Regions from separate parts of the Marinactinospora rubrisoli genome, predicted to be linked through region 2. Evidence: predicted binding sites of a transcription regulator. Region 2 holds the regulator's gene; each other region holds the start of a gene.
The links. The regulator LexA, encoded in region 2, represses DNA repair genes until DNA is damaged. The targets are predictions, from matches to a motif close to TCGAACANNTGTTCGA.
Positions count from the first base shown of each region.

Region 1: a site for LexA is predicted at 4,095-4,110, ahead of ACFQRF_RS01280 (DUF6504 family protein). Genes of this name have one in related genera too.
Region 3: a site for LexA is predicted at 4,673-4,688, ahead of ruvC (crossover junction endodeoxyribonuclease RuvC). Genes of this name have one in related genera too.

Region 1 covers NZ_JBHTBH010000001.1:276,629-283,909, reverse strand. Annotated here, with positions in the region: gene ACFQRF_RS01305 (N-acetylmuramoyl-L-alanine amidase) at 1-314, shown strand, start outside; gene ACFQRF_RS01300 (RNHCP domain-containing protein) at 417-791, opposite strand; gene ACFQRF_RS01295 (DUF418 domain-containing protein) at 1,003-2,112, opposite strand; gene ACFQRF_RS01290 (TetR/AcrR family transcriptional regulator) at 2,318-2,956, opposite strand; gene ACFQRF_RS01285 (hypothetical protein) at 3,134-3,619, shown strand; gene ACFQRF_RS01280 (DUF6504 family protein) at 4,126-4,395, shown strand; gene ACFQRF_RS01275 (hypothetical protein) at 5,391-6,095, opposite strand; gene ACFQRF_RS01270 (NUDIX domain-containing protein) at 6,331-6,783, shown strand; gene ACFQRF_RS01265 (response regulator transcription factor) at 6,845-7,281, shown strand, end outside.
Region 2 covers NZ_JBHTBH010000010.1:64,113-71,393, reverse strand. Annotated here, with positions in the region: gene nrdR (transcriptional regulator NrdR) at 1-150, opposite strand, end outside; gene ACFQRF_RS20265 (LysM peptidoglycan-binding domain-containing protein) at 612-1,019, opposite strand; gene lexA (transcriptional repressor LexA) at 1,544-2,209, shown strand; gene ACFQRF_RS20255 (alpha/beta hydrolase family protein) at 2,374-3,465, shown strand; gene ACFQRF_RS20250 (hypothetical protein) at 3,602-4,261, opposite strand; gene ACFQRF_RS20245 (hypothetical protein) at 4,810-5,436, opposite strand; gene leuS (leucine--tRNA ligase) at 5,513-7,281, opposite strand, start outside.
Region 3 covers NZ_JBHTBH010000018.1:3,751-11,031, reverse strand. Annotated here, with positions in the region: gene ACFQRF_RS26305 (RelA/SpoT family protein) at 1-226, opposite strand, end outside; gene ACFQRF_RS26300 (adenine phosphoribosyltransferase) at 942-1,472, opposite strand; gene yajC (preprotein translocase subunit YajC) at 1,648-2,031, opposite strand; gene ruvB (Holliday junction branch migration DNA helicase RuvB) at 2,306-3,409, opposite strand; gene ruvA (Holliday junction branch migration protein RuvA) at 3,419-4,027, opposite strand; gene ruvC (crossover junction endodeoxyribonuclease RuvC) at 4,098-4,646, opposite strand; gene ACFQRF_RS26275 (YebC/PmpR family DNA-binding transcriptional regulator) at 4,857-5,606, opposite strand; gene pdxT (pyridoxal 5'-phosphate synthase glutaminase subunit PdxT) at 5,603-6,211, opposite strand; gene pdxS (pyridoxal 5'-phosphate synthase lyase subunit PdxS) at 6,351-7,281, opposite strand, start outside.

The DNA of each region.
Region 1 (7,281 bases), on a different contig from region 2:
ACGTCATCGCGCCCGGCGAGGTGCCCGGCTACACCGAGGAGATCGTGGAACCGTCGATGCGGCTCGCCGAGGCGGTCCGCGACCACTTCGCGGAGCACGCCGGCCAGCCGCCGGCCGGCTACGCGGGCGACGACGGCATCGACGTCCGCACGGACCTGGGCGGTCTGAACAAGTCGACGGTCCCCAAGGTGTTCCTGGAGGTCGGCAACATGGGCGACCCGGACGACGCGGAACGTCTCACCGACGAGGCGTGGCGGGACCGCGCCGCCGACGGGGTCACGGCCGGGCTGGTGGAGTTCCTGCGGCGCGATTGAGCACGGCGGGGGCGGCGAGGTCCGGCGGGCCCCGTCCGGCCTTCCGGCCGGACGCGCGGGGTGGTGCCCACGGGCCGGAGCCCGGAGCACCACCCGGCGCCGCTACCAGGCGGCGAGCCGTTCCAGCGGGAACGGCGGATTGGCCAGCGGCCGAACGGCCAGCCGGAGCAACGGCAGCGGATTGTCGTCGCCGGCGATCCGGTTGACGTTCAGCGCGCCGCATCCGGTGCACCGGTGGACGATCGACCACTCGCCGTCACTGCGGACGGCGATCGAGACGGGTTCCATCCGTGCCGCGCACTCCGAAGCGCGGTCACCGGGGACCCGCTCGTCGACATGCCGGCTCCACAGGCAGTTCGGGCAGTGGTTACGGTGCGCCGTTCCGAGAGCGGTCAGCGGCACGTCCAGCCGGCAGTTGAGGCAGCGGAACGATTCCGGGCGCCGATGGGCGCGGGAACGGGAATCGCGTCGGGACACGTAGGGTGCTCCTTGCGTGAGAGGCGGGTGAGCCGAACGCGTGAGCGCTCCCCGCCGTCTCCGTGGAGGACCGGTCCGTGCTGGTCAGAGATCCGGCCCTTCGACGAAGACGCGAAGTACGCTCGGAGCACGCCGGGCCATAGGCCACCTCTCTTGGCAGGGAAACGGGACGGACCGTGGTCCGCCTCGACAGTGAACCCCGCGCAGCCGGTCACAGGCAACGGGTTTTCCGCGACCGCGCCGTGGGGTGCACGGCCGGCCGAAGGGACCAGTCGCCGCCGTCGGCCGCGCCCGCGGTCCGCGGCCGCACCGCACCGGTGCGGACCGTCCTCCGGTCGGTCAGCCGCCGGCAGTACCCCTCGACCGGCCCCTCCTCGTGCCGCGCCAGCCACCACCGGCCCCAGCACAACTGCGCGACGAGGACGGTGACCGCGACGGTGACCACCGGGTGCGGGCCCGCGTCCGGCGGCACCACGGACCGGCCCAGCAGGGCCACCGCGGGCGTCGCGGTCAGGTAGCAGGTCACCGGCATCCGCCCGAGGGGGCGCAGCACCCACGCGAGCGCCGCGCCGACCAGCGGCAGCCGCAGCACCAGCAGCACCGCCGCGGCGCCTGCGGCGGCGGTGAGCAGGCCGGTGAGGCTCTGGATCTGCGTCTGGTAGGGGCCGCCGGGATGTACCCCATAGCCGAGCAGCATGCCGGTCGCGCCTCCGGATCCGATCAGCAGCACCGCCCACAGGTCCCGCGCATCGCGCGGCGGCCAGGCGGCGGGCGGGTGGCGGACGGCGGCCATGCCGAGCAGCAGCATCCCCGGAATCACCCAGTGCCCGCCCATCACCGTGACGCCGAGCACGGTGCCGAGCACGCCGGCCAGCAGCACGATCCAGCCGGGCAGCCAGGCCACGGGGAACAGCACCACCACCGCGATCACGACGAGCGGGAACAGCACGTCGCCCGGGTGCAGCAGCCCGTGCAGGGCGCCGAGGACGGCGAGCACCGCCAGGGGCCGCAGGGAGCCGAGCCACACGGCGACGGCGCGCTCACCACGCCGGACCCGGTGGTCCGCCAGGAGCGTCCCGACGGCACCGGCGAGGAAGGCGAGCAGCGGCAGCACCCGCTGCTCGGCGGCGGCGCCGAAGAGGAGCGGCCCCATGTCGCCGAAGCCGGGGGGCGAAACGCCGCCGGGCGCGACCAGGAGCGGGCTCGCGGCGAGGACCAGACCGGCGACCGCCGCCCCGAGCAGGGTCTCCGCCTCGGGCCCTAGGGCGGCGGGCGGCTCCGGGTCGAGTGTGCCGGGCCTTCGGCGCACCGTGTCGGTCATGAATCGGCTCCCCCGCTTCCGGACGCTGTCACCTTCCAGAAATCGCGCACGGGAGGGGGTACGGCAACGTCCGGGAGGGCGGTGGGACGTCAACAGTTCCGAAAAAAGGGGCAAAGTCCGGGGAAATACCATGCCGAACAGGGCACGACGGACGTCCCTGCGCGCATGCTCCGCCCGAGAAGTCAGGCCGCGGCCGGCCCGCCGATCAGCTCCCGCCCGGCCGCGACTCGGGCCGGAGGCCGGCCAGCAGCAGGTCGGCGTAGTAGCCGCCGATGGCCGCCCCCGACAGTTCGCCGTCGGGGCGGTACCACATGCCCAGGTGGTGCACGGCACCGAAGAAGTGGTTCACCACCAGGTCGGCGGGGATGTCGGTGCGGAAGTCCCCCTGCCGCTGGCCGGTCCGGATCATGTCGCGAAAGCGCTCGTGGTACTCGCGGCGCTGCCTGCGCACGGCGCCGCTCCGTTCCTCCGAGAGCATGTGCAGCGAACGGAAGAAGATCACCGTGTCGTCGAGGTTGTCCACAGTGGTGTGGACGACGTCGGCCGCCGCGGCGTGCAGCCGCTCGGGGAGTGGCCCCTCGGCCGTCGCGAAACCCTCCAGGCGGCGCGTCTGCATCGCGAGGACCCGCTGGTAGACGGCGAAGAGCAGGTCCTCCTTGGAGCTGAAGTAGTGGTACATCGCGCCCTTGGTCACCCCGGCCGCGTCCACGAGCTCCTGCACCGACGTGCGCTCGAACCCGCGCTCGGCGAACAGCCGGGTGGCGACGGTCAGCAGGCGGTCGGGGACCGAGAGGGAGTCGAGGTCCGAAGCGGAGGCGGCTCGCCGGTCGGTCTCGTCAGCCATGCGGTACTCCCTCGTGCGGTGGTCGTCGGTCCGGCTCCGGGCGGTGCCGGTCCGCTCCGGCGCCGCCGGTCCACACATCTCCCTCAGCGTAATGGAACGGACATACCACCCGGTCGGTGCCGGGCGTGGCCTGCGCCACGGGTGGTCTCGGGCCGGGCCACCGGGCACCATGGCGAGGTGGCCGATCCGCTGTGGACCGACGTCGCGCATGACGTCGATCCCGGGCTCATGGGCCCGCTGCCGAATCCGCGGGTCCCGCGCACCTCGGTGGCGGACTTGCAGATCCTCCTCGATCTCGTCGGGGAGCGCCCCTGGAAGTGCCGGTACTCCGAGGGCGCGACGGTGCCGCCGGTCCCCCGGGCGGACGCGGTGTTCGCCCGCCCGGCCCACGCCGAGTGCGCCGAATTGCGGGTCCGGCCGTCGCCGGACGTCCTGGCGATCTTCCGTTTCCAGGCGGCGGAGGAGATCGACTTCGACGTGGATCTGCGGGAGCTTCAGGGACCGGACCGGCTCGACCTCTTCTGCCGGTTCCTGCGGGACATCGGCCGTCGGCTCGGCAGACCGGTACTGATGGACCCGGAAGGCGACCACTGCCGTCCGGTGCTGGGATTCGACGTCGCCGCCGATCGTGGCGTGCTCCTGGCGGATCCACCGGCCGGCTGATGTCCGGCGCGGCGGCCGGGAGATCGGCGCGCTCGCGCACCGGCCGATGCTCACGGTGCCCACCGACCGTCCGGTGCATCAGATCCGCACCGCGATCAAGGAGACCGGCCGGGGCGGCCCCGTGGAGCTGCCGCCGCTGATCGACGCGCCGTTCGACGACGAGGGGGCGGTGCCGGCGGTCCTCGCGGCCGAGCCACAGCCGCCGCGTACGGCGTCGGGCACCTGCTCATCAACCGCGACCCGGACCGGCCACCGGCCGATGGCCGACGTGGCCCGTGCCGCCGTGTTCGCAATGAGGTGGACGCCGCGCCGGCTCTCGCCCGCGACACGCCGCGCCCGGCAGGATTCGCGTAATCGGCCGCGTCAGCGCAGGTCACGGCGGCGGGAGCGGACGGACTTCAGCGACACGCCGAGAGGGCGCCGCGGTCGCGTCCTAGGCTGGCGGCACGGCCGACTCGGTGAACGACGCTGGCCATCGAACGTATGTTCGACTATAATTCCGGCCTGTGAGTCTCTACAACGAACGGATCGACGTCAGGTCGACCACCGGCGGCCACCCCGCGCTCTTCGCCTGGCGCGGCCACATGTATCGCGTCCGCCGGATCATCGGCACCTGGGACAGCGCCCCGCACACCCCCGAGTTCGGCGCCCGCAACGGCACCGACGTCCGTCTGGTCCGGGTGGCGGCGGAGTCCGACCACGGCCAGGCCAACATCGCCGACATCAGCCTCGACACGGCCACGAACAACTGGACGATGCGCCGCCTCTGGAACTGACGCTTCGCGATCCCGGCCGGTCCGGCGGGTGCTCGCCCGGCCGGCCGGCACGGTCGGCGTGAGCCCGCGGCCCCTTCGCCGCCCGTCACCGCCTTCGACGCGGATCCACGCTCCCTCCGCGCGGTCGGCGCGCGACGCGGCGAGGAGGTCGTCGAGCGCGTCCTGCGGCCCCTGCAGCCGCGTGACCTCCCGCGCCATCCGGGCGCGCTCCTCATGGAGGCTGATCCAGCAGCCGCGCGATCACCGACGTCGGCCGACCCCGGCGAGCAGGGAGCGGATGCGGCGCACCGTCTCGGCGTCCGCTTCGGTGTGCTCACGCTGGCCGTGGCATGCCGTGCCGACCGCGGCGGGCCCCGATGCTCGCGGTAACGGAGCAGACGCCGACTCACGCGGTCTCACCCGCCAGATCCCCGACGCGCATCCGGCCTCCCCCCACCGCGCTTGACCTTCACACCCGTGTCAAGCCGTAGCGTCCCGTTGTCCTCGACGCCATCGAGCGGGAACTTGAGGAGTCGGCCATGCCGCGAGCGTTGGTCATCGGAGCGGGTCCGGGCATCGGCCGCTCCGTCGCCCGCCGGTTCGCGCGGGAGGGCGTGCCGATCGCCCTCCTCGCCCGGAGCGAGCGGAGCGTGGGGAGCGTGGCCGCTGACGTCGCGGCTCTGGGGGGTACAGGTCGTCACCGCGACCGCGGCCGGTGCCGAGCTCGGGATCCCGGACGTCGTGGTGTACAACGCCGCGGTGATCCGGCCCGGCGCTCCCGGCGACCTGACCGCGCGGACGCACCTGGACGGATGGGCGGTCAACGTGGTGAATGGTACGGACCGGCGGGCGCGCGGCCTCCGTCGCCGTGGGCGGGGTCGTCACGCCGGGCACGGCCTTCGACCCGGACGACATCGCCGAGCAGTACCGGCGGCCGCACAGCCGGCCGCGGCACCTCTGGGACCAGGAGGTGCGGCACGGCCGAGCGTCCTGGCGGCGGGCCGGCCGGGTCCGCGTCAGGCGTCGGCCTGGTCCTCCGCGGCGCCGTCGCCGCCGGAGTCCTCGCCCTCGGGCTCCTCCCCGCCGCCGTCCTCGGCCACGCACTCGTTCGTCGGGACATCGCCCACGTCGCTGAAGCCGAAGGCCACGGCCTCCCACTCCCCGGCGTCGTTCAGCTCGTACATGGCGTTCGCGGTCGCGATGCCGGACGCCGGCGAGTTCGGCAGATCGGAGACGTCGCCGCTCTCCAGGTCCTTGAGCTTCAGGTAGCGCTGGTCCACACAGAAGTCGATCTGCACCAGATCCGCGGAGTAGGCGCCGACCAGGCCGTCGTAGAGCCGGATGCTGCCGGCCGGGGCGGCCCCGGCCTCCGCCCACTCGTCGAGCAACAGGTTGAGCGACTCCACCGACGGACTGTCGTCCTGCAGCCAGGTGTCGATGAACGCGCGGTCCTCGCCGCCGCCGTACGCCGACTGGTACAGCGCCGCGTAGGTCTGGAAGAAGGCGTCGGTGGCCTCCCGCTGCGGCGCACCCGCCGGCTGGTCCAGCTCGATGATCACCTCGACGTCCTCGGGGAAGCCGTCCTCCCAGCCACCGGCCGCCGGTTCCGCGCTGGCGGCGGCGTCGGGCGACTCCTCCGACTCCCCCTCCGAACCGCATCCCGCCAGGACCAGACACGATCCGACCGCCACCGCGCCCAGCAGACGCTCCCGTGCTCGCATGCCGCGCTTCGCCCCTTCCGTCCCGCCACGGCCGTCCACCGTGGTCCGTGCCGCCCCGGCGCCGCTCATCCGGCGCCGAGGTGGGCACCACCCTGACGGCGGGGAAAGCGCTGTCGCAAGCCGCTCGTGGTGTGGGAAAACCGACGGAACGCCGTCGGCCCGTCCCGCATCTAACGGGCACCTGTCAGGTCTCGGCGGTGGCGTGGGCGGCGGTGGCACGGCAGACTCGACGGCCATGACGGAGGTTCCGACGGCCCGCTACAAGGCCCTGGTGGACGTGCACGTCCTGCTGCTCCGCGACGACGCACTGCTCCTGCTGCGCCGGGCGCACACCGGTTTCGCCGACGGCCAGTGGCAGCCGCCGGCCGGCCACCTGGAGGCGGGCGAAAGCGTCCTGGCGGCGGCACGGGAGGCGCGGGAGGAGGTCGGCGTGCGGATCGACCCGGCGGCGCTGCGGTTCGGGCACGTGTGCCACCACCGCAGCGCGGAGGGCCGGGTCGGCTTCTTCTTCGTCGCGCGGGAATGGGCGGGCGAGCCGTACAACGCCGAGCCGCACAAGCACGACGCGGTCGAATGGTTCCCGCTGGCCGCCCTTCCGTCCGACCTCGTCGACTACTGCGCGACCGGAGTCGCGGGCGCGCTGGCCGGGGTCGGCTTCGGCCTGCACGGCTGGCCGGACGGCGGCTGACCCGTTCGCTGCGGACCCGGCTCGGCGGGGGCGGCCGGGAGTCGTTCTACGATGTCAGGCGATGCGCATTCTCGTGGTCGAGGACGACGACCGCGTCGCACGGGGGCTGGTCACCGCGCTGCGCAACGCCGCCTACGACGTCACCCGGGTGTCCACCGCCGCGGCCGCGCTGCGCGCGCCGGCGGCGGACGTCGTGCTGCTCGACCTCGGGCTGCCGGACGCCGACGGCATCGACCTGCTCCGCCGGCTCCGCGAGCGCCCGGAGACCGCGATCATCGCCGTCACCGCGCGGGCCGAGGAGCGCGAGCGGGTGCGCGGGCTCCGCTCCGGGGCCGACGACTACGTGGTGAAGCCGTTCGGGATCGCCGAGCTGCTGGCGCGGATCGACGCCGTGCTCCGCCGGACCCGGGCCGCGCGCTCGGCGGCCGGCCGACCCGAGCCGCCGCTCACGGTCGGCCCCCTCTCGGTGGACGTGCGGGCGCGCGAGGCGGTGCTGGA
Region 2 (7,281 bases):
CTTGGCCACCATGAGCAGCACGGTCTCCTGGGTGGTGAAGCGGCGGCCGCAGGCCGGGCAGGACCGGCGGCGGCGGATCGCGGCGCCGTCGTCGGTGGACCGGCTGTCGATCACCCGGGTGTCAGGATGGCGGCAGAACGGACAGTGCATGCCGGCACGCCTCCCCCCACATCCGCATCGCCGATGCCTCCCGCACCCGCACGGAACGCGCTCCCGAGGGGCGGTGTCCGTGTCGGCGTCTGGTGTTCCACGGCTCTCCAGGGCGACGCCCCGAAAAGGTCTGATACCTACTAAAGCACAATCTCTAGGCGACTTGTTCCTCAGCAGGCACTAGATGTTGTGGTCAACTTACGGGCGCCGCACCCGGGCCGCAAGTCGCCGCACCGGCGGGGGGACGGCGCCGCCGGAGCCCGAAAGCGCCGGAACCGCCGGTGTTTCCGGCGGTTCGGGACGCCACGGGACCCATCGGAGGCGGCCGGAGTGCGCAACGCCACTCATCGCACGGGACGCGCCACGGGGAACGGAGCACAGGCTGCCAGACGCGGCGGCGCGGACCGGGGCGGACACACCGGCCGCGCCGGATGTCCGCACCGGCCCGCGCCGGGCACCGGTCAGGGCTTGGGAAGCACGAGCTCCTGCCCCGGCTCCAGCGCGAGGTCGGAGAGCCGGTTGAGCTCGACGATCTCCAGCACGGTGCGGCGCGGATCGTCGCCGGGGCGGGTCCGCTCGGCGATCTCCCACAGCGTGTCGCCGTCGTGGACCACCACGGTGTCGGGCGCGGGCCGCAGCATCAGAGAGTCGGAGGCGCCGGCCGTGGAGGCGCCGAGCGCCACGGTTGTCAGTACCAGGAGCGAGAATCCGGCTGTGCCGACGAGACCGAGCGCCGAGAGCAGGACCACCCGGCCCCGCCGGGTGAGACGGGTGCCGCGTCCCGGTGGGACGGAGGAATGGAGGTCGGGAAGTCCAGCGAGAGCCTGGGGGACCACGACGGCCGTACCGCCGCTGCTCTCAATACTCACGTCTTCTCCTCGCCCTTCGAAGATCCCGGCGGACCGGTCGCCGACCTCGATACGGGTCGGCGGATCCGCAGTGGCGATCGATTCTGGCACCGGCGCCGGCCGGACGGCGCGCGCCACCGGCCCCCTCCCGGGCCGGCCCATTGAGAGCGGTATTGCGGGTTCGGACATGCTCCCCACCTTCGAACGCCCGTTCGACTAGAACTGACGTTCGACTAATACCGCATCTCGCTGATTTTTTCAGCACCATCTCGAACGTTTGTTTGATATTGCCTTGTCCGCACACTAATGTTGGACATGTTTCACCGCGGTATGCCGACACTGCCGTCGATGCGACATCGCTTCGAGACTCCCTCGTTACGCCGTCACCGACGCCAGCCGCCGACAACCCACACCGAGAACACCGACCGCCGAGGAGGCCGGCCGTGCCGGAGGAAAACCACGGAGCGCAGGAACCGCACGCCAGTGGGAAGGCCGTCACCGGGCTCCGATCCTCGTCCACGCGGACCAGAGCCGCGCAGGAGCCTGTGGCACCGTCGGACTCGGCTCCGAAACTCACGGCCCGCCAGCAGAGCGTCCTGAACGTCATCCACCGCTACGTGCGGCAACGCGGATACCCACCGTCCATCCGCGAGATCGGTGATGCGGTGGGGTTGTCCAGCCCCTCCAGTGTCGCGCACCAATTGAAGGTGTTGCAACGCAAGGGCTATCTCCACCGCGACCAGAATCGCCCACGAGCGGTCGAAATTCGCATTCCGGGACAGCCGCCGGTGCGGTCCTGGGACGAACTCGACGAGGATCACTCCGCCGAGCCCGGCCGCGCGACCGACGTCCCGGTCATCGGCCGGATCGCCGCGGGCGGCCCGATCCTCGCGGAGGAGGCCGTCGAGGACGTCCTCACGCTGCCCAAGCAGCTCGTGGGCGAGGGGCGGCTGTTCATGCTCACCGTCGTCGGCGACTCGATGATCGAGGCCGCCATCACCGACGGTGACCTGGTCGTGGTCCGCCAGCAGCCCGAAGCCAACAACGGCGACATCGTCGCGGCGCTGCTCGGCGACGAGGCCACGGTGAAGACCTTCCGGCGGGACGGCGACCACGTCTGGCTGCTGCCGCGCAACCCCGACTACGAGCCCATCAGCGGCGACGAGGCCACCATCCTCGGCAAGGTCGTCGCCGTGCTGCGCAAGGTGTAACGACTTCGCCTCGGTTCGAAACGGGCCCGTGATCTTTACCCCGATCACGGGCCCTGTCACCGTCACGCGATGGAATCGGGATCCAACGGTGACCGAGCGGACCGCCACCGCCATACCCGTCACACCGGGACGGACCGGCACCGGCCGGGCTCTACGGTAAGGGCATGTCCTCCTCGCCCCTCCGTGCCGCCGTGCGCGGCGGCTGCGCCCTCCTGACCGGCGGCGCCCTGGTGCTGGCCACCGCCTGCGGCCCGCCCGCCGCCCCCGAGCCGCCGGCCACGGCTCCCTCCGCCTCCCCCGGCACCACCCCCGTGGAACGCTCCGTCACCTTCGACGGCGCCGGTGACACCGTGCACGGCACCGTCGCCCTGCCACCGGGAACGAGCGGACCGGTGCCGGGCGCACTCATCATCTCGGGCAGCGGCCCCACCGACCGCGACGGCAACAGCCCCGCACGGCCGGACGCCGACACCAACGCCAACTTCGCCCGGGTGCTCGCCGCGGCCGGTGTCGCCTCCCTGCGGTACGACAAGCTCGGGTCCGGCGAGACCGGCCTCGGCGGCCGTGAGGCGGCCGAGCCCGTCGGCTACGACGTCTTCGAGGACCAGATGGCCGCCGCATACGCCGAACTCCTGGACCAGCCGGAGGTGGATCCCGAGCGGATCCTGGTCCTCGGGCACAGCGAGGGCAGCCTGTTCGCCCTGCGCGCGCCACAGGTGGTCTCCGGTCCCCCTCCCGCCGCGCTCGTTCTCGCCGCCCCCGTGGGCGCCCGCTACCTGGACCTGCTGGACCGGCAGGTCACCGAGCAGGTACGCGACGGCGAGGGTTCCGGCGCACTCGACGCCGCCGCGGCCACCACCGTGCTGTCCGACACCCGGCTCGCCATCGCCCGGCTGCGCGCCGGCCGGCCGCTGCCCGACGATCTCGCGCCGGAACTCGCTCCGCTGTTCGGGCCGGCCACCTCGGCGTTCCTGCGCCGGATCGACGCCATGGACCCGGTGGACCTGGCGCGCGACCTCCCCGACGGCACCCGCACGCTCGTGCTGTGGGGCACGGCCGACGCCCAGGTCACCGCGGCGGAGGTCGACCGGCTGATGACCGGGCTCCCCGACGGCGAACGCGTGGACCTGCCCGGAGCCGACCACGTGTTCCGCCGGTACGACGACTCCCCCGGCGCCACCGCGCTCGACGCCGAGCGCCCATTCGCGCCGGACGCGGCGCCCGCCCTCGAAGAGTTCCTCGGCACCGTGTGGTGACCGGGCCGCGCCCGCCGTACGCGGCCCGGCGCCGGTGCCCGGGAACGGCGATGGCGCCCTCCCCCTAGGGGGGAGGGCGCCATCGCACCGGTTCGCCGTCAGGGCGCGGGTGGTCCGACGACCGCCCGCCGCCGGGTCAGCTCCGGGTGCCCTCGATCTGCGCGACGGTGGCGCGCGCCAGCTGCTCGGCGCCCGCGATCGCCTCGGATTCCGAGATCGACGACGAGTAGGAGTAGTCGGTCGCGGCGTCGTAGCAGGTCGACAGGAAGATGTTCGACAGCCGGACGCCGACGCAGCCGAGCTCGTACTCGGTGTCGTACCAGGAGGCGGCCTCGTCGCCGAGATTCTCGACGGGGGTGGTGGTGTACCCCTCGGACTGGGTGGCGAGGTCGGAGGCGGTCTCCTCCGCCCCCGTGGTGCCGGGCCGGTTCTGGTTGCGCATCAGCAGCATCGAGGCGGTCGCCGGCATGCCGGAGGAGTCGCTGGAGGTGATCCAGGAGCACTGGTAGCCGTCCCACCAGTCCTGGCCGCCGGTGTCGATGGCCTGCGCGGCCTGCGTCTGGTACCCGGGCAGCAGGGCGTTCAGCGCCTCGTTCTCCGCGACCGAGCAGTCGGGGGTCGCGGTGTAGTCCTCACCGCTGCCCAGCCACAGGTAGGCGCCGATGCCTCCGGCGATGAGCAGCACCACCAGCACGACGACGCCGACGATCGCGCCGACCGCGCAGCCGCGGTTGCTCTTCGGAGGGGTCTGACCGAGGTAGGGGTTCTCTCCGTAGGGGGCACCCGGGCCCGGCATGCCCGGACCCGGCTGCGGACCGTACCCAGGGGGACCATAGGGGCCGGGCTGTGGCGGACCGTAAGGTCCCTGGGGTCCGGTCGGCTGACCGGGCTGCGGCCCGGTCGGCGGTCCGCCGTACGGCCCCGACGGTCCGGACGGTCCCCCAGGTGGCCCCGGAGGAGGACCACCGTAAGGTGGCTGGGCCATCAGCGAGTCCCCTTTCCTGCCAAGCAAACTTCAGGCTGACCAGCAGAGCTACGTTACTAGTCCGCACATCTCATCTCGCCCCAAAACGGGCGTCGGTTACCTGATTGACACCGTGCCCGCCGCACCCGTAGCAGAGGTCACAGGCGTGCCGGGCGCACGTCCGGGAAGGGCCGCCGGCCCGCCCGGACGGGTGCGGGCGGACCGCCGGAACCGCCGCTCCGCACGGGTGCGCTGTCACGGACGGTCACAGGTTCACGCCCGGTAGGACGTCCCCCGGGTGCGGTACGTTCCCACGAGGCCGTAACGAACCGGTGACGGGCGCACCGCGACGCGACCGGGGTCCGGGCCGCCCCGCGCGGTCAGATGGCGGCGGCCACGCCCTCCGCCACCGCCACGGCTCCGGCCCGGGCGTCGTCGAAGACCAGGTCCGCGCCGCCGTACCAGACGCGCACCACCAGGTTGTCGCGGCGGAAGGCCAGTTCGGCGGCGTCGGCGTCGGCCGTGGAGTGCCACACCAGCGCGTCCTCGCCCAAGGCCGGCACCGGGGCCGCCCCGTCCAGTTCGTTCACCGGCGCCAGCTCCGCCAGCCGGGTGGCGGCCGCCTGTGCTCCCGTGATGTCGCCGGCCTTGTCGGTGAAGTGCGCCTGGAAGGCGATCTGGACCGAACGCGGCGGCACGCCGTCGGCCGCGGCGTGGTCCACCGACGTCCACACGCAGGAGTTGCCGCCGGCGTCGACGAGCGGTCCCCGCTCCGCGGCCTCCAGGGTGGCGGACGGGGCCACCGACGCGAGCAGCTCGTCCGCGACCACCTCACACGCGGGCGCGGTGGCGTAGGCGTCGTCCGGCCCGGCGCCGGTGGCCGGACCACGGGCGCCCCACAGGACTCCGGCCGTGATCGCGGCCGCGGAGAGCACGACGACCCCGCCGGCCGCGACCGCGATCCGCGCGCGCCGGTCCAGCCGCCATTCCCCGAACGTCTGGGTCATATGTTCCTCGCCGTTCTCCGGGACCGGAGCGCCGAAGGGCCGGGACCGTACCGGTCCCGGCCCCGCGCACCGGCGCTCAGGCCACCACGATGTTGACCAGCTTGGGCTCGCGGACGACGACCTTGCGGATCGTCCGGTCGCCGATGAACCCCTGAACCTTCTCCGAGGCCAGCGCCAGGCGCTCCAGCTCCTCGGCGCTGATGTCCGGCGGCACCTGAAGCTTGTCCCGGACCTTGCTGGCCACCTGCACCACGCAGGTCACCGATTCCTGGACGAGCAGCGCGGGGTCGGGGGTCCGCCAGTTGCCGATGGCCACCGACCCGCTGTGCCCGAGCCGTTCCCAGCCCTCCTCGGCCACGTAGGGCGCGAACAGCGACAGGGTGATCGCCACGACCTCGGCGGCCTCGCGTACGGCCGGGTCGGCGGCGCCCGGGCCGGAGTCGATGGCGCGCCGGGCCGCGGTGACCAGTTCCATGACGCGGGCGATGGCGACGTTGAAGCGCTGCGCTTCGATGGCCGCGGTGACCTTGTCCAGCGTCTGGTGGGTGACCTTGCGCAGCGCGAGGTCACCGGTGGCGGGGTCGGTCCCGGGCGCCGAGGCGGCGCCGGCCTGCGTCATCAGCCGGTAGGCGCGGTTCAGGAACCGCAGCGAGGCCGCGGGCGAGACGTCGGCCCAGTCGATGTCGTCCTCGGGCGGGCCGGCGAACACCACGGTCAGCCGCACGGCGTCGACGCCGTAGAGGTCGATCTCCTCGCCCAGGTCGACGCCGTTGCCCAGCGACTTCGACATGGCCTTGCCCTGGTTGATGACCTGGCCCTGGTTGAGCAGCCGGGTGAAGGGCTCGGTGAAGTCCACCATGCCCATGTCGTAGAGCACCTTGGTGAAGAACCGGCTGTACAGCAGGTGCAGGATGGCGTGCTCGACCCCGCCCACGTACTGGTCGATCGGCCCCCACCGCCGCACCTTGTCCGCGTCGAACGGCGCGGTGTCGGCGTGCGGCGAGCAGTACCGCAGGTAGTACCAGGAGGAGTCGACGAAGGTGTCCATGGTGTCGGTGTCGCGCCGGGCGGCGCCGCCGCACCGCGGGCAGTCGACGTTGACCCAGTCGCTGGCCGCCGCCAGCGGCGAGACGCCCTTGGGCGCGAGGTCGGCGCCCCGGAGGTTCTCGGGCAGCCGCACCGGCAGCTGGTCGTCGGGGACCGGCACCTCGCCGCAGTCGGGGCAGTGGACGATCGGGATCGGGGTGCCCCAGAACCGCTGGCGCGACAGCAGCCAGTCGCGCAGCCGGTAGTTCACGGCGGCGGCGCCGGTGCCGCGCTCGGCCAGGATCTCGATGATCCGCGGGATGGCCTCGGTCTTGGTCAGCCCGTCCAGCGGGCCGGAGTTGACCAGGCGCCCCTCGCCGGGCGTGGCCACCCCGGTGATGTTCGGGTCCTCCTCGCCGGTCTCGACGACCACGCGCACCGGCAGGTCGAACGCCTTGGCGAAGTCGAGGTCGCGCTGGTCGTGCGCGGGGACCGCCATGATGGCGCCGTGCCCGTAGTCGGCCAGGACGTAGTCGGCGGCCCAGACCGGGATCCGCTCCCCGTTCACCGGGTTGGTGGCGTACCGGCCGAGGAAGACACCGGTCTTGGTGCGCTCGGTGGACTGGCGCTCGATGTCGCTGAGCTTGGCCACGCTGTCGCGGTAGGCCTCGAACTCGGCGCGGTGCTCCGGCGTGCACAGCTCGTCGGCCAGTGCGGCGTCGGCGGCGACCACGAAGAAGGTGGCCCCGTACAGGGTGTCCGGCCGGGTGGTGAAGACCGTGACTGGCTCGTCGCGCCCCTCGATGTGGAACCGAACGT
Region 3 (7,281 bases), on a different contig from region 2:
CGGTGTCGTGCAGCAGCGCCGCGGCGAGCGTGGGCTCCTGCATCCCCAGTTCGGCGAGGATGGTGGCGACCGCGAGGGGGTGCGTGATGTAGGGGTCGCCGCTCTTGCGCTTCTGGTCGCGGTGGTGGTGCGCGGCGACCTCGTAGGCGCGCTCGATGAGCCGCACGTCGACCTTGGGATGGGTCGCGCGGACCGTCTTGATCAGTGGTTCGAGGACCGGATTCATGGTCACCCCCCGCTGCGCGCCGAGCCGCGCCAGGCGGCGGCGGACTCGCACGGTCGAGGACGAACTGGGCGCGGTGGTGGCGGCGGGCCGGGCATGGGAGGCGTCATCAGTCCGCTGGGGGTCGGAGGGCGGTGGTGGGCCGTCCGGGGCCGGGGCGGCGGCCGGGCCGGGCGGTTCCGGGGTGGTCTCGGCCGCGGGGGCCGGGTGGTCGGAGTCTCGGGGCGACACGTCCTGCGCGGCGCCCTCCCGACACTCGGGATCGCGCCGCTCGTCCGCGGGCGGGACGGCGGCACCCGTGGAGTCTCGCGCGGCCGTGAACGCGCCCGTGTCCGGGGGCACCGCTCCGGCCGAAACCGCTTCACTTCGCATGGGGCATACCTCCCGCGGCTCACCTCGACGGTCCGGGCCCGCCGGATCGCCGAGCAACCTCACCGGACGCCGCCCGAGGACGCTGCCCCGGAGGACCGTCGGCGCCGGGGCGGAAGGCGGCGGAGATGACGCGTTCCGCCCTCGTCACCGGCCGCCGGCTCCCGGTGTCGTGAACGACGACTTCTCCGCTGCTGACGTGCCGCTGTGGTGCCGTTGTGCCCGTCAGTCTATCGCCCCGGGCCGAGGATCCCCGCACGTCAGTCGTGCGGGGCGGCCGGCTCCGCGGGATGCGGGGACCGGCCCGCGGACCGCCCGTGGGCGCCCACCGCCCGCCCCCGCCGCAGATTCAGACCGTGCTCAGCGCGTGCAGTTTCACGTCGGACAGCTTCTCGCGGCCTCTGAGGAAGGCGAGTTCCATGAGGACCGAGAATCCAACGACGGTACCACCGGCCCGCTGGACCAGTCGCACCGCGGCCTGCCCGGTGCCGCCGGTGGCGAGCACGTCGTCAACGACCAGGACACGGCTGCCCGGGGCGATGGCGTCGGCGTGCATCTCCACCGTCGCGGACCCGTACTCCAGAGCATAGGACTCCCCCAGCGTCGCCGCGGGGAGTTTTCCGGCTTTCCGGATCGGCACGAAGCCGGCCCCGAGGCGCAGCGCCACGGGCGCGCCGAGGATGAAGCCGCGGGCCTCCAGGCCCACGACCACGTCCACCGTGTCGGGGTCGCAGGCGGCGGCGAGCCCGTCGACCACGGCGGAGAAGGCTTCGGGAGCGGCGAGCAGCGGCGTGATGTCCTTGAACACCACCCCGGGCTGGGGGTGGTCGGGGATGTCGCGGACGTGCGCTTCGATGAGGGGGGTGAGGTCGTGCGGCATGGCCTTCGCTGTTCTCGGGTGTGTCCCGGGCGGGACGGGCGGGGCGGGGGCGGGCACGACGGTACCGGCCCCGCCAGCGGGGCCGGTACGACCGTGTCTGGTGTGTCCCGCGGCCGGTCGGCCGCGCGGCCCCCGCTGGGGAGGCGGCGCCGGTGGCCGGCGGCCCGCGCGGGCGCTAGGGCCGCGGCTTGTCGTCGTCCGGTCCGCCGTTGCCGGGGTAGTCCGGACGGTCCTCGACCGGGGTGTCGTCGGACGGCTCCTGCGGCGTGATGACGTCGCCGATGCCGGCCTTGACGATGCGGATGCGGGTGCCGGGCGAGATCTCCAGCTCCACGTCCGCGTCGTGGACCTCGACGACGGTGCCGTAGATGCCGGCCTTGGTGAGCACCTCGGTGCCCGGGACCAGCGAGTTCTGCATCTGCATCTCCTGCTGGCGGCGCTTCTGCTGCGGGCGCCAGAACAGCAGGTAGAAGACCACGATGATCAGGACGAACGGGATGAGCGTCTGCAGCATGCCCGGTTGTTGGGCGGCTGCGGCATAAGTCATGAGCCCCTGCACGTGGGCGTCCTTCCTAGGGTGTCGCGGTGGCCGCGCGTGATACGGCGGCGCACGTAGGGCGTGCCCTGCTCCAACGAGCGGGAGGTGCCGCGCGTTCCCCGGCGCCACCTCGGGCGGGACGGATCGTCACGGCGCTGTGCTCCTCGTCCGGGTCCGGGCGCGTGCGGCCCCCTACCTGCCGGGCCGGTCTCCAGGCTACGCCCGGGTACCCCAACGGCCCGCCACCGAACGCGCCGACGGGCAAGATCGGCGTCCGTTTTCCGGCAACGCACGGTCAAGGACCACCGTTCTCCGGGCCGGGGGGCGTCGCGCCGGGCTGCTCCGCCAGGGCGGCGGCCGCGCCGAACGCGGCGTCCAGTGGCGGCTCGATGCCCATGTGCCGCCACGCCTCGGGGGTGGCCACCCGCCCGCGGGGTGTGCGGGCGACGAAGCCGGAGCGCACGAGGAAGGGCTCGGCCACCACCTCGACGGTCTCGGGCTCCTCCCCCACCGAGACCGCGAGGGTGGACAGCCCGACCGGACCGCCGCGGAACCGGCGCAGCAGGGCGTGCAGCACGGCCCGGTCCAGCCGGTCCAGTCCCTGCTCGTCCACCTCGTACAGCTCCAGGGCGGCGCGGGCGGTGGCCAGGGTGAGCCGGCCGTCGGCGCGCACCTCGGCGTAGTCGCGGACCCGGCGCAGCAGCCGGTTGGCGATTCGCGGCGTGCCACGGGAGCGGCCGGCGATCTCGGCCGCGGCGTCGTCGTCCAGCTTCGCACCGAGCAGCTCCGCGGAGCGGCGCACGATGCGTTCCAGCTCGTCGGCGCGGTAGAAGTCCATGTGCGCGACGAATCCGAACCGGTCCCGCAGCGGCGCGGGCAGCAGTCCGGCCCGGGTGGTGGCGCCGACCAGGGTGAACGGCGCGATCTCCAGCGGAATGGCGGTGGCGCCCGGACCCTTGCCGACCACCACGTCCACCCGGTAGTCCTCCATGGCGACGTACAGCATCTCCTCCGCGGGCCGCGCCATGCGGTGGATCTCGTCGAGGAAGAGCACCTCGCCCTCGTGCAGCGTGGAGAGCACCGCGGCGAGGTCGCCGGAGCGTTCGATGGCCGGCCCCGAGGTGATGCGCAGCGGCGCGCCCAGCTCGGCGGCGATGATCATGGCCAGCGTGGTCTTGCCGAGTCCGGGCGGTCCGGACATCAGCACGTGGTCGGGTGCGCGTCCGCGGCGCTGGGCGCTGTGCAGGACGAGGGACAGCTGCTCGCGGACCCGTTCCTGGCCGACGAAGTCCGCCAGCCACCGCGGCCGCAGCGCTCCCTCGGCGGCCCGGTCGTCCGGGTCGGCCTGGGGGGAGACGATGTCCCGGTCCTGTTCCGCGTGCTCGGTGTGGTCGGCCATGTCGTCCTCCTAGGCCCGGCTCAGCTTGCGCAGGGCGCTGCGGAGCAGGACGGCGACGTCGGCCGTGCCGGACTCGGCCTCGGCCGCCACGGCGTCCGCCGCGCGCTCGGCGTCGCGGCCGGACCAGCCGAGGTTGACCAGCCCCGACACGACCTGCGGCCGCCAGGCCGCCGGGGCGGGCGCCGCCTCCCGGGCCGGGTCCGGCTGGTCACCGGCGGCGGGGCCGAGCTTGTCGCGCAGTTCCAGCACGATGCGCTGCGCGCCCTTCTTCCCGATGCCCGGCACCCGGGTGAGCGCGCCGGTGTCCTCGGTGGCCACGGCGCGGCGCAGCGCGTCCGGGCTGTGCACGGCGAGCATGGCCAGCGCGAGCCGCGGGCCGACTCCGCCGGCCGTCTGCAGCCGTTCGAAGACGTCACGCTCGTCGGCGTCGGCGAACCCGTACAGGGTGAGGGAGTCCTCGCGGACAACCAGCGAGGTGGCCACGGTCGCCGGCTCGCCCACCCGCAGCCGCGACAGCGTCGCCGGGGTGCACTGCACGGTCATGCCGACCCCGCCCACCTCGATGACGGCCGATCCGGCGCTGCGCGCGGCGACCCTGCCGCTCAGGGAGGCGATCACGACTGCTGCTCCTCGTTCGTCGACGGTTCGTCCACTGCCGCCGCGCCGCCCGCGCGCGGGGGCCGTGCGGTCACCGGCCGCGGGCCTGGCGGGCGAGTTCGACCTTACGGGCGAACTCCTGCTGGGCGCGGGCCACGCGCTGCTGCGCGCCGCCCCGCCAGATGTGGCAGATGGCCAGCGCCACCGCGTCGGCGGCGTCGGCGGGCCGGGGCGGGCCGTCCAGGTTCAGCAGCCGGGCGACCATGGTGCCCACCTGGGCCTTGTCCGCGCGACCGCTGCCCGTGATGGCGGCCTTGACCTCGCTGGGGGTGTGCAGTGCCACCGGCAGGCCGCGGCGTGCGGCACAGGCGATGGCGATGGCGCTGGCCTGGGCGGTGCCCATGACGGTGCTGAGGTTGTGCTGGGCGAACACCCGCTCCACGGCCACGGCGTCGGGGCGGTACTCCTCCAGCCACTCCTGCACGCCGCGCTCGACGCCGAGCAGCCGGTCGGGCAGTTCCTGGTCGGCGGGGGTGCGCACGGCGCCGGCCGCGACCAGGGTGAGCGGCCGCCCGACCGACCCGTCCACCACTCCGACCCCGCACCGGGTCAGCCCCGGGTCGATCCCCAGTACCCGCACGCGCGCTCTCCCGTCCCGCTCCGGCCTCGAACGTCCGTTCGCAGAGCCTACCGGTCGCCGGTGTCACCGGGGATCCGGACACTCCCGCCCGGCCGCGAACGGGCGGACACCGGCGAGACGCGACGCGCCGGCCGGACCGGTGCGCGCGGCGGCGGACGCCGCGCACCGGTCCGGCCGGCGCGGTCGGGGCCCGGCGCGGTGCGGTCGGCGTCAGCCGATCCGCTCCATGATGTCGTCGGGGATGTCGGCGTTGGTGAAGACGTTCTGCACGTCGTCGGAGTCCTCCAGGGCGTCGACGATGCGCAGCACCTTCTTGGCGTTCTCCTCGTCGACCGGCACCTCCAGGCTGGGCAGGAAGTTGGTCTCGGCCGACTCGTAGTCGATTCCGGCCTCCTGTAGCGCGGTGCGCACCGCGACGAGGTCACCGGCCTCGGAGATCACCTCGAACGCCTCGCCGAGGTCGTTGACGTCCTCGGCGCCGGCGTCGGCGACGGCCAGCATGACGTCGTCCTCGCTGGTGCCCTCCTTCGGCACGATCACGACGCCCTTGCGGTTGAAGAGGTAGGAGACCGATCCGGCGTCGGCCATGGAGCCGCCGTTGCGGGTGACGGCCACCCGCACCTCCGAGGCCGCGCGGTTGCGGTTGTCGGTCAGGCACTCCACCAGCAGCGCCACGCCGCCCGGGCCGTAGCCCTCGTACATGATGGTCTGCCAGTCGGCGCCGCCCGCCTCTTCACCGGCGCCGCGCTTGCGGGCGCGCTCGATGTTGTCCAGCGGGACGGAGTTCTTACGTGCCTTCTGGATGGCGTCGTACAGCGTGGGGTTGCCCTCGGGGTCTCCGCCACCCGTGCGCGCGGCCACCTCGACGTTCTTGATCAGCTTGGCGAACAGCTTGCCGCGCTTGGCGTCGATGACGGCTTTCTTGTGCTTGGTGGTGGCCCACTTGGAGTGGCCGCTCATGCGTGTCCTTTCACCATGTCGACGAAGAGCCGGTGGATGCGCGCGTCCCCGGTGAGTTCGGGGTGGAACGACGTCGCCAGAAGGCTCCCCTGGCGTACCGCGACGATCCTACCGGCCCGTTCTCCACGCGGGACCTGCCCGAGCACCGCCACATCGGGCCCCACGGACTCCACCCAGGGTGCGCGGATGAAGACCGCGTCGAACGGTCCGCCGGTCACGCCCTCGACGGCGACCCGCGCCTCGAAGGACTCCGTCTGCCGCCCGAAGGCGTTGCGGCGCACCGTCATGTCGATGCCGCCGACGGTCTGCTGCCCGGTGATGCCGTCGAGGATGCGGTCGGCGAGCATGATCATTCCGGCGCACGTGCCGTAGGCCGGCAGGCCGGAGCGGACGTGCTTGCGCAGCGGCTCCATCAGGTCGTAACGCACCGCGAGCTTGGACATGGTGGTCGACTCGCCGCCGGGGATGACCAGCCCGTCGACGCGGTCGAGCTGCTCGGCGCGCAGCACCGCGACGCTGCGCGCGCCGAGCCCGTCCAGGACGCGCTGGTGCTCGGCGACGTCGCCCTGCAGGGCGAGCACGCCGATGGTGGGACTGGCGGACACGGGGCAACCTCACTTGTGTTGGCCGCGGGAGAACGCGGTCCGCCGCCCGGCGGACCGCGTTCCTCACCCTAGACGTTCGCGGACGGGGCACCGCGCGTCCGGCGCGGCGGAACGCACCGGACGCGGCACCGGCCGCCGGCTACCAGCCGCGGCCGGCGTAGCGCTGGCTCTCGTCGAGCTCGTCCAGGTTGATGCCGACCATGGCCTCGCCGAGGCCGCGGGACACCTTGGCGATGACCTCGGGGTCGTTGTAGTGCAGGGTGGCCTGCACGATCGCGTCGGCGCGCTTGGCCGGGTCGCCGGACTTGAAGATGCCGGAGCCGACGAAGACGCTCTCGGCGCCGAGCTGGCGCATCAGCGCGGCGTCGGCCGGGGTGGCGACACCGCCGGCGGAGAACAGCGGCACCGGCAGCTTGCCGAGCCTGGCCACCTCCTTGACGACCTCGTAGGGGGCACGCAGCTCCTTGGCCGCGCCGAACAGCTCCGCTTCGTCAAGGGTGCCCAGCCGGCGGATCTCGCCGCGGATCTGCCGCATGTGCCGGGTGGCCTCGACGACGTTGCCGGTACCGGCCTCGCCCTTGGACCGGATCATGGCGGCACCCTCGCCGATCCTCCGCAGCGCCTCGCCGAGGTTGGTCGCACCGCAGACGAAGGGGACGGTGAACGCCCACTTGTCGATGTGGTAGGCCTCGTCGGCGGGGGTGAGGACCTCGGACTCGTCGATGAAGTCGACGCCCAGGGCCTGCAGCACCTGGGCCTCGACGAAGTGGCCGATGCGCGCCTTGGCCATGACCGGGATGGAGACGGCCTCGATGATGCCGTCGATCATGTCGGGGTCGGACATGCGCGCCACACCGCCGTCGCGGCGGATGTCGGCGGGCACCCGCTCCAGGGCCATGACGGCGACGGCGCCGGCGTCCTCGGCGATCTTCGCCTGCTCGGGCGTGACCACGTCCATGATCACACCGTTCTTGAGCTGTTCGGCCATGCCGCGCTTGACACGGGTGGTGCCGACCGTGCTCTCGGTCGAGTTCTCAGCGGTGTTGGCCACGGTTGCGGACTCCAAGTTC